DNA from 3 places in the Sporosarcina sp. YIM B06819 genome. Region 3 is predicted to be linked to each of the others. Evidence: riboswitches for the same ligand, from Rfam matches in the RefSeq annotation. Region 3 holds a riboswitch; each other region holds the start of a gene.

Region 1 (3,286 bases), on a different contig from region 3:
AAACAAAGAATGAGGACGGTTGCATCGTCTGGCAGACTGATGACTGGGAATTCGCAGCTATTCTCGATGCACATAAAAGTGCCGAAAGCGCGGAACTTGTTATTCGTACATTCCAAGAACATAAGGAAGGCTTGTCAGCTATCTTATCAATGGGAGGCCCTCCAAAGTTTAAACAACTGGAAGACAAGCTACTTAAAATCTTTCAATCCGATAAACTTTTGGCAGCATGTAGAAATGTCACGGGAGAAACGGCTTGCCTTGTCGTCGTAAGGAAAGATAACTACTTATGGTGGTTTTCCGTCGGAGACTGCTTGGTCTATTTATTGCATCGAGAATTAATTGCCCTCAACCAATTTCAACTGAATCAACGGCAGTTTTTCGAGTGGATCGGACAAGTGAATACATTTGAAAAACTTGTTCCATGCTATACATCTGGGACAAGGGAATTAAGAAAAGGGACAAACCACATTTTCATGACAACAGATGGCTTGGTAGAATGTCCAGGCGAACCTTATGCAAATCCGAAAAATTTGGTCGAAGCGTTGAATGAAGAAGCGATTGATGAAAGTATTTCACAAATGTTGATGGAGATTGAAAGACAAAATGTGCGGGACAGCACGACAATAATTTCTTGGGCTGTGGAAGTGGAGAAGGAAGGAAGCATCCCGAGTGATTACAAGGGATGAAGGAACAAAATAATGGGCATGAATTACATGGAAACTATGGAAATAAATTAAAATTATATAGGTTGGAGAGAAAGAATACCCCACGTCAGCTAATCTCGCTGCGCGGGGTATCGTCTTTTTCATGGTAAGTTAGGTGCTATCTTCGCTAAAAAATGTGTCACTTTCTTTTCCGTTCGTTTGGAATCATGCGCTCCCGCTTGGGCTTAAAATTGCTCAATTCTTCAAACTCACGTGCCATTTCTTCTTTCATGTCTCCCGGTTGAATCTTTTGCCTTTTCGGCGTTTGGGGTAATGAACGCGAATTGTTGGTGCTACCTTGTTTGTTGTCTCTTCCCATGAAAAAAAACTCCTTTCAAACATGTAGTACGATGTTAATATGGCTCCAAAAGGGTGATTTTATTCGGCGAAAGATGTATGAATAAACATGAAAAACATGATAGTTTCCGTGACTTTCACCGCGAAAATAAAAAGACTGTTTACAATATATTGTTTAAGCGTATAATAGAAACAAACTGAATACTCTTATCAAGAGAAGCTGAGGGATATGGCCCGATGAAGCTTCAGCAACCTCTGACGTTATCAGAAAGGTGCTACCTCCAACAGGACTTTTTGTCTTGAGAGATAAGAACTGAGAGCCTAAAGCCAATCCTCTTTTCTTATCCTATAGAAAAGAGGATTTTTCTTTGTGCTCAACATACATAATTAGAATGAAAAAAGGAGAGAGTAACGATGCCAATCAACATACCTAAACAATTGCCCGCCGGAGAATTATTGAAAAAGGAAAAAATATTTGTCATGGATGAGGAACGTGCAACGTCCCAAGACATTCGGCCAATGAATATTATTATTTTGAATTTAATGCCGGAAAAAGAACGAACAGAGCTGCAACTTTTGCGCTTATTAGGTAATACACCATTGCAAGTGGATGTGACGTTTATGAATATGGCGACCCATGAATCGAAAAACATTAGCAAATCTCACTTGGACAAATTTTATACAACATTTGAGCATGTCAAACATCGTCGTTTCGATGGCATGATTATTACAGGGGCACCAATTGAGCATTTGAAATTTGAAGATGTGAATTATTGGGATGAAATGAAGGAGATTATGGACTGGTCAAAAGACAATGTGACGTCCGTGTTGCATATTTGTTGGGGTGCACAAGCAGCGCTATATCATCATTATGGAATTGATAAATTTGATTTGTCGAAGAAATGCTCGGGTGTATATACTCATCGCCTATCTGACCCAACCATCAATTTGGCCCGCGGTTTTAATGACGAATTTAGAGCGCCACATTCACGTTATACAGCAGTTTCTGTGGAGGAAATCGAAAATGACCCTCGCTTGCATCTACTTGCGAAGTCTGAGGATGCGGGTGCGTTTATTATCATTTCCAATGATAATAAACATATTATGATTACCGGTCATTTTGAGTACGATGCAACGACGCTTGCAGAAGAATATGCACGGGATCTTCAAAAAGGTATCGAAATTGATCCACCAGCGAATTATTTCCCGAATAATGATCCAAACGAAGAGCCATTAAATACATGGCGTTCGCATACCCACTTGCTCTTCTCCAATTGGTTGAATTATTATGTCTATCAAGAAACACCGTATGTCTGGGAGTAAACTCTTGCTAACCGCCTTGTCGTCATTTGCATAAGATAGTACGACAAGGGGGCCTAGGCAATGGGTTTATTTATTAACAGTCAGAGTCATTCGGATGTTTTCAATAATGACAAAAATCTTGTAGAGCATAATCAAGGCCATTCGAGAATAGATTCGTTAACGCAGTGGATGCAGGAGCGGCATGAAGAAAATGCTATGCTTAATCGTCATATTCGTGATTTGGAGCTACTTCTACAACAACAAAAAAAGTCACAGGAAAATCAAATTACAACAATCCATACCCGTTTGAATGAACTGCATAATAATAATTTTCAGTATGAGAAATTTGAAAGGAATATCACGAAATCGTTGGCGGGACTCGATGATAAACAGCAAAAATTCCATCTGATGTTGGCGCGTGAACAAGCAGTGGATCGGGAGTTCAGGATGCAAGTTAGTGAATCAACGAAAGAAATGGCTATTAAAATGAATGAGCAATTGAACCAGCAACAGCAATTAGCTGATCGTATTTTACAACAAGAGGATGCTCAAAAAGTTGTTAGTAGTAGGCTAGACAACCAAGAAAGTATGATAGAGAAAATGGTTAGGCAGTTGGATTATCTCAGAGGCATTCTTTACGAGCGTACCAATTACTTGACGGAAAAAATAGAAAATAGCTATACGTTGACAACTTCCTATCTTACAAAAAATTTGACGAACCCTGAACAACAAATGTCACGATTCTGGATGAATCCGAAGCCTGAAGAGAAACAGAAAAGTTCTGAGTGAAGAGTATACAACCCAATGAGGCACACTTTTAACATAGTATCCTAAACTAGAGTAATCTAAGTACTCTTAGTTTAGAATTTTTTAATTTTAGTGTTTTAACTATATACAATAGAAAAAGACCCTACAGGAATTCACCTCCATAGGATCATATATCTACCAGATACTAAACTTCTGTATTGTTAGAGTAGTGCTTG
Region 2 (3,286 bases), on a different contig from region 3:
AGTCGACAATCTGGTTCAATACCGTCATTCGCGGCGACGTTTCACCCACCATTATCGGACGTAAAGTAAACATTCAAGATCTATGTTGTCTTCACCAAAGCCCACAGTTCCCACTCATTTTAGAGGACGAAGTGACAATTGGTCATCAGGTCACGCTACATAGCTGTACAGTAAAAAAAGGTGCACTCGTTGGCATGGGTTCTATCGTTTTAGATGGGGCTGAAATTGGAGAAGGCGCATTCATCGGGGCTGGTAGCTTAGTTCCACCAGGCAAGAAAATTCCAGCCAACTCATTAGCGTTCGGTTCCCCTGTTAAAGTTGTGCGTGAGCTGAATGATGAGGATCGCAAGGATATGGAACGCATTGTGCGTGAGTATGCTGAAAAAGGGCAGTATTATAAAGGATTGCAGAAATGACGAAAAAGCCGTCCGTGATTGGATGGCTCTTACTTTTTGATGAATAATAAAATGACTAAAGCGATTAAAACAATAAATACAACAACGCCTAGTAATAAAACCAAGCCGATAAAACTGAGTGACATCATGATTTCTCCTTTTTAGTTGAAGTTTCTTACTCTAGGCTAGCTCATTATTCAAGCTTAGGCTTAGGTTTATGCAGGATTAATAACATCACAACAATGATCCAAATCAATCCACCCAACCTACTTGATACACTTTAAGAAGTGTTCTGGATAATAGATATGACGATTTTACTGTCTGTAGCAGTAATGAACATTGAAGCAAAAACCACGGTTACCAGTAAAGTCTAAACAAGACGTATGATTTTATCCGCCTTCAGCCGCTTCTTTCACACTTTTATTCGTATTTCCTATTAATATATACGAAATATAATCAGAATAGTTTTACCTTACCATATGGGCCAGTTTTATATTAAAAAAAGCACAGCAAGCGGGTTCTACCCACTCACTGTGCTTTTTCCATGTCAATTACTGCGCCGCTTGCTCTTTCAAAGCTGCAGCTCTATCTGTTTGCTCCCATGGCAATTCGATGTCTGTACGACCAAAGTGACCATAAGCAGCTGTTTGTTTATAAATTGGACGACGTAGGTCAAGCATTTTGATGATGCCAGCTGGACGAAGATCGAATAATCCACGTACAAGCTCCACCAATTTACTTTCTGCTACTGTGCCTGTTCCGAATGTATCAATCGAAATCGATACAGGTTGTGCTACGCCGATTGCGTAAGCAAGTTGGACTTCACAACGGTCTGCAAGTCCGGCAGCAACGATATTTTTCGCCACATAACGAGCTGCATATGAAGCGGAACGGTCCACTTTTGTTGCATCTTTCCCAGAGAATGCACCGCCACCGTGACGTGCATAGCCACCGTATGTGTCCACGATAATCTTGCGGCCTGTTAGACCCGCATCACCTTGTGGTCCACCAATCACAAAACGGCCTGTTGGGTTAATAAAGTATTTCGTGTTGTTATCAATCAATTCCGCTGGTACAACCACGTCAATGACAACTTCCTTTATGTCATGTTGAATTTTCTCAAGCGTCACTTCTGGGTGATGTTGCGTTGAAATGACGATTGTATCGATTCGAACTGGATTATTCTGTTCATCATACTCAACTGTTACTTGCGTTTTCCCATCAGGGCGCAAGTAATCTAGCGTTTCCTCTTTACGCACTTGTGCAAGACGACGTGACAATTTATGTGCCAAACTGATTGGTAACGGCATCAATTCTGGTGTTTCATTACAAGCATAACCGAACATCAACCCTTGGTCACCTGCACCAATTGCTTCAAGTTCATCGTCTGTCATAGAACCTTCGCGTGCTTCAAGTGCTTGGTCAACGCCCGCAGCAATGTCAGCTGATTGTTCGTCAATCGCAGTAAGGACTGCTGATGTTTCCCAGTCAAAACCAAATTTTGCACGTGTGTAGCCAATTTCTTTCACCGTTTCACGCACTACTTTTGGAATATCCACATAAGTAGTTGTTGTGATTTCCCCTGCCACTAAGACAAGTCCAGTTGTAATTGTTGTTTCACACGCCACGCGTGCATTTGGATCTTCCATTAAAATTGCATCTAAAATAGCATCCGAAATCTGGTCACACATTTTATCTGGATGTCCCTCAGTTACTGATTCTGATGTAAATAATCGACGATTTGTCATTTTTACTTCCTCCTTATATCCTACGAGATTGATACGGTACTCATATGTCCCATGTAGAGTCCTTAAAAAAATAGACTACAAGCCATTGCGAGCTCTATACACGAGGATAAAGGGCGATATCATATAAAATCAATTACGCCTCGGCGTAATTGCGTCCAAATTTTGAATTGCGCTCACGCAATTAACTCCCTTCAAAATTTGTGACATCCGCCGGAGGCTTTATCTTTGTTCAGCAGGTATTGTATACCTGCTGAACAAAGATAAAAGCCCTTCACTCACGTATAAACTACATGAGTGAAGGGCATGATTTCGAAAGCACCTTTCACTCTTATCATACAAAATATTAATCCGTCTCCAGATAAATACCTTGCTACAGGTTTGGCACCTTCGCGCAGACAAACATGTCTTTGCAGGTTGCCGGGTTTCATAGGGCCTGACCCCTCCACCAGCTCGGGATAAGAGTATCCGTTCAACTATCCATACTACGTAAAATATCGATTTTTGTCAATTAAATTTGATTAGTGGCATATAATTAGTTGCAGTTCGTATTAGTATAGACTATTATTCTTAATGTGTTATACTAATTAAAAATGTGATGTCACCCACTGAATGGGACCACACGAAAAGGATGGTACATGACTATGATATCAGCTAAAATGAACGACAAACTTAAGGATCTCCTTTTAGGTAAAAATGTCAACTTACAGCTTTCTGTTCCACAACTAGTTGAAAAAGCAACAGCGCGCGGAGAAGCACAATTAACTGCAGATGGTGCAGTTACGGCACAAACAGGCAAGTATACAGGTCGCTCTCCGAAGGATAAATACATCGTCGAAGAAGCCTCCTCTAAAGATAAAATCGATTGGGGCAGCGTCAATCGCCCAATCTCATCAGCTATTTTCGATTCATTATATAGCAAAGTCATTAACCATTTGAAAGAACGTGATGAGCTGTTTGTCTTCAAAGGGTTTGCCGGTGCTGATCCCGCTTCACGCCTTGCTATTCAAGTCGTCAATGAATTTGCATGGCATAACCTGTTCGTTCATAACTTATTCATCCGTCCAACTCAAGAAGAATTGCAGACACATGAAGCACAATTCACAATCGTTTCAGCTCCTACCTTCAAAGCAGATCCAGCTATTG
Region 3 (3,286 bases):
GAAAATTACCGCTTATATAGAAAACGGATTTACATTCCTATTAGTATCTTTCACAGATATTAGTAAAACAAGTGTTCAAGTATTGATTGCCTTACTATTAAGCTTATTTTTCCTATTGGAAAAACCACGTTTAATTGAATTCACTGATAAGTTCAAACAAAGTAAAGTAGCTCCATTTTATTATGAAATTGAGTTCTTCGGCAAAAAGTTTTCACGTACATTTGGCAAAGTGATTGAAGCACAGTTCATCATTGCAATTGTGAATACATTTTTGTCAGTGATTGTCTTGATGGTACTCGGGTTCCCGCAAATCATCGGATTAGCCATCATGGTATTCTTCTTAGGGCTCATCCCAGTTGCCGGCGTCATTATTTCAATGGTGCCACTCACACTTATTGCTTTTACCATTGGTGGTGTACTCAAAGTCGTCTACTTAATTGTAGCGGTCATGATTATTCATGCTATTGAAGCTTATATTTTAAATCCGAAACTCATGTCCTCCAAAACGGATTTGCCTGTTTTTTACACGTTCATCGTGCTTATTTTTTCACAACAATTCTTCGGCGTCTGGGGATTGATCATCGGGATTCCTGTGTTTGTTTTCCTGTTGGACGTTCTAGATGTCACGAATAAAGACCCCATCATCAAAAAAGACAAGGCGGATTGATAATCCCTTGTCTTTTTTTTCATAACATGATAGAGTTGGATAAATTAATGTTTTCTAACAATTTAATAATTGTATTCTTATCAAGAGAGACGGAGGGAGTGGCCCGACGATGTCTCAGCAACCAGCCTATTTCAGGATATGGTGCTAATTCCTACTAGACGGTAAACGTCTTGCAGATGAGAAGATTGACTTCATATTTTTGAGGGCCCTCTTCTACTAGAGGGTCCTTTTTTTAATTTGAATCGGCAAAAGCCCACTGCCGATTCAAATTAAGCCTCCGGCGGATGTAACAAATTTTGAAGGGAGTTACGAAGGCAGTCTAAGTTCGCGACGACTGCATGACCTACAAGGAAGGATGCAGTTCAATCCTTCCACCCGAGGAGGAATGAACTGCAATTCCTCCCTGTATGCCTCAAGCACAATTCAAAATTCGGACGAAATTACGCCAAGACGTAATTGATTAAATTAAAAAGGATGATAAAAAATGACAAATAAAAGTTTTGATACACGACTTGTACAACTAGGAAATAATAGTGATCTAAAAACGGGTGCTGTGAACCCGCCTATTTATTTATCGACAGCTTACAAGCATGATGGTCTTGGTCAATCGACTGGCTATGATTACTCTCGGACGAAAAATCCAACGCGTTCCATTTTAGAAGAAGGCATTGCTAATTTAGAAGGCGGAGATCAGGGCTATGCTTGTAGTTCAGGCATGGCTGCGATTCAATTAGTACTCTCTCTATTCCGTTCAGGCGATGCATTGATTGGGCCGGAAGATATTTATGGTGGAACGTACCGCCTACTCGACTATTATGCAGATGTCTATGGTATTACGACGTCGTACTCCGATTTTACGGATGTTCACGAAACGGAGAAATTGATTACAGCTAAGACAAAAGCTCTCTTCATTGAAACACCTACGAATCCTTTAATGCAGGAAACGGATATCGCTCAGTATGCAGAACTTGCTAAAAAATATGACTTACTACTGATTGTTGACAATACATTTTACACACCGTATTTCCAAAGACCAATTGAACTTGGTGCTGATATCGTCCTACATAGCGCAACGAAATATATTGGGGGACATAATGATGTGCTTGCAGGGTTGGTCGTGGCACAAGGTGAGGAGCTTTGTGCAAAACTTGGTTCGAACCATAACGCAATCGGTGCTGTGCTATCGCCTTTCGATTCATGGTTAATCGTCCGTGGATTAAAAACACTTCACTTGCGCATGAAGCAGCATGATGCGAATGCGAAAATCATTGTGGATTTCTTGGAAAATGAACCACTTGTCAAAGACGTGCTGTATCCAGGAAAAGGTGGCATGCTATCATTCCGTCTGCAAGAAAGCGAGTGGGTTGGACAATTTCTTGAAAACCTGCAACTCATTACATTCGCTGAAAGTCTTGGCGGCGTGGAAAGCTTTATTACTTATCCAGCAACACAAACACATGCCGACATTCCATTGGAAGAACGCCTACGTCGCGGTGTTTGTAACAGCCTGTTACGCTTTTCAGTTGGGGTAGAGGATACGGATGATTTGATTGCCGATTTGAAACAAGTATTTGCTTCATTAAAAAGTGAGGTGCCACAGCTATGAGTTCACGTGAAGAACGCTTAGAAACAACGATTATCCACGCATCGACACGTGGAGATTTCGAGCAAAAAACAGGTGCTGTAAATGTTCCGATTTACTTGTCTTCTACATTCCATCAAAGTAGCTTTGATACATTTGGTCCTTATGATTATAGCCGTTCAGGCAATCCAACAAGAGAAGCTTTGGAAAAAACGATTGCAGCTTTAGAAGGTGGCGCAAGAGGGCTAGCATTTGCTTCTGGCATTGCCGCAATTTCTTCCGCATTCATGCTATTGTCTGCCGACGATCATATTGTCATAACAGAAGATGTCTACGGCGGAACATTTCGCTTTGTTACCGAGGTATTAACAAAGTTTCGTATCGACCATACTTTTGTTGACTTAGGTGATTTGGAAGCTGTCAAACAAGCTATCCAACCGAATACGAAATTGATTTATATCGAAACACCGTCCAATCCACGTCTTGGCATTACGGATATTGAAGCTGTGGTCAACATAGCCAAAGCGCATAATTGCTTAACATTCCTTGATAATACATTCATGTCACCTCTTTATCAGCGTCCACTCGATCTTGGTGTCGATATCGTTCTGCATAGTGCAACGAAGTTTTTGTCGGGGCATAGTGATATTATTGCAGGTCTAGCTGTCACAAAGGATGAGGCGCTTGGCAATCGTTTGGCTTTCATTCAAAATTCTTTCGGTGCTATTTTAGGTGCGCAAGATTCCTATGCACTCATTCAAGGCATCAAAACATTGGGTGCTCGCTTCACGCAGTCAACTGCCTCTGCTGCTAAAATCGCAACCTATTTGGATAAACATGCATTAGTAGAGGAAGTGTTTTACCCTGGTTTAGCCAGTCATCCAGGTCACGCGATCCACGCCAAACAATCAACAAGTGCAGGTGCTGTATTGTCATTCCGTTTGCCGAGCAGAGAGACAGCAAAAGCGTTTGTTGAAAACGTCAAAATCCCTGTTTTCGCGGTTAGTCTAGGTGGAGTTGAATCGATTCTATCCTAT

Evidence for each region. A riboswitch is a leader RNA that binds a small molecule or an ion and turns the genes downstream of it on or off. The one in region 3 is predicted to bind S-adenosylmethionine.
Region 1: linked by a shared signal. The riboswitch ahead of metA (homoserine O-acetyltransferase MetA) and the one ahead of R2B72_RS17495 (methionine biosynthesis PLP-dependent protein) in region 3 are both predicted to bind S-adenosylmethionine.
Region 2: linked by a shared signal. The riboswitch ahead of metK (methionine adenosyltransferase) and the one ahead of R2B72_RS17495 (methionine biosynthesis PLP-dependent protein) in region 3 are both predicted to bind S-adenosylmethionine.

Annotation. Positions count from the first base shown of each region.
Region 1 covers NZ_JAWLIQ010000046.1:7,779-11,064, forward strand. The annotation lists gene R2B72_RS18170 (protein phosphatase 2C domain-containing protein) at 1-686, shown strand, start outside; gene R2B72_RS18175 (hypothetical protein) at 844-1,023, opposite strand; SAM riboswitch class I at 1,206-1,314, shown strand; gene metA (homoserine O-acetyltransferase MetA) at 1,416-2,324, shown strand; gene R2B72_RS18185 (hypothetical protein) at 2,385-3,092, shown strand.
Region 2 covers NZ_JAWLIQ010000026.1:36,399-39,684, forward strand. The annotation lists gene R2B72_RS15665 (gamma carbonic anhydrase family protein) at 1-416, shown strand, start outside; gene metK (methionine adenosyltransferase) at 947-2,143, opposite strand; SAM riboswitch class I at 2,469-2,605, opposite strand; gene pckA (phosphoenolpyruvate carboxykinase (ATP)) at 2,785-3,286, shown strand, end outside.
Region 3 covers NZ_JAWLIQ010000036.1:7,374-10,659, reverse strand. The annotation lists gene R2B72_RS17500 (AI-2E family transporter) at 1-667, shown strand, start outside; SAM riboswitch class I at 742-850, shown strand; gene R2B72_RS17495 (methionine biosynthesis PLP-dependent protein) at 1,152-2,273, shown strand; gene metC (cystathionine beta-lyase) at 2,270-3,286, shown strand, end outside.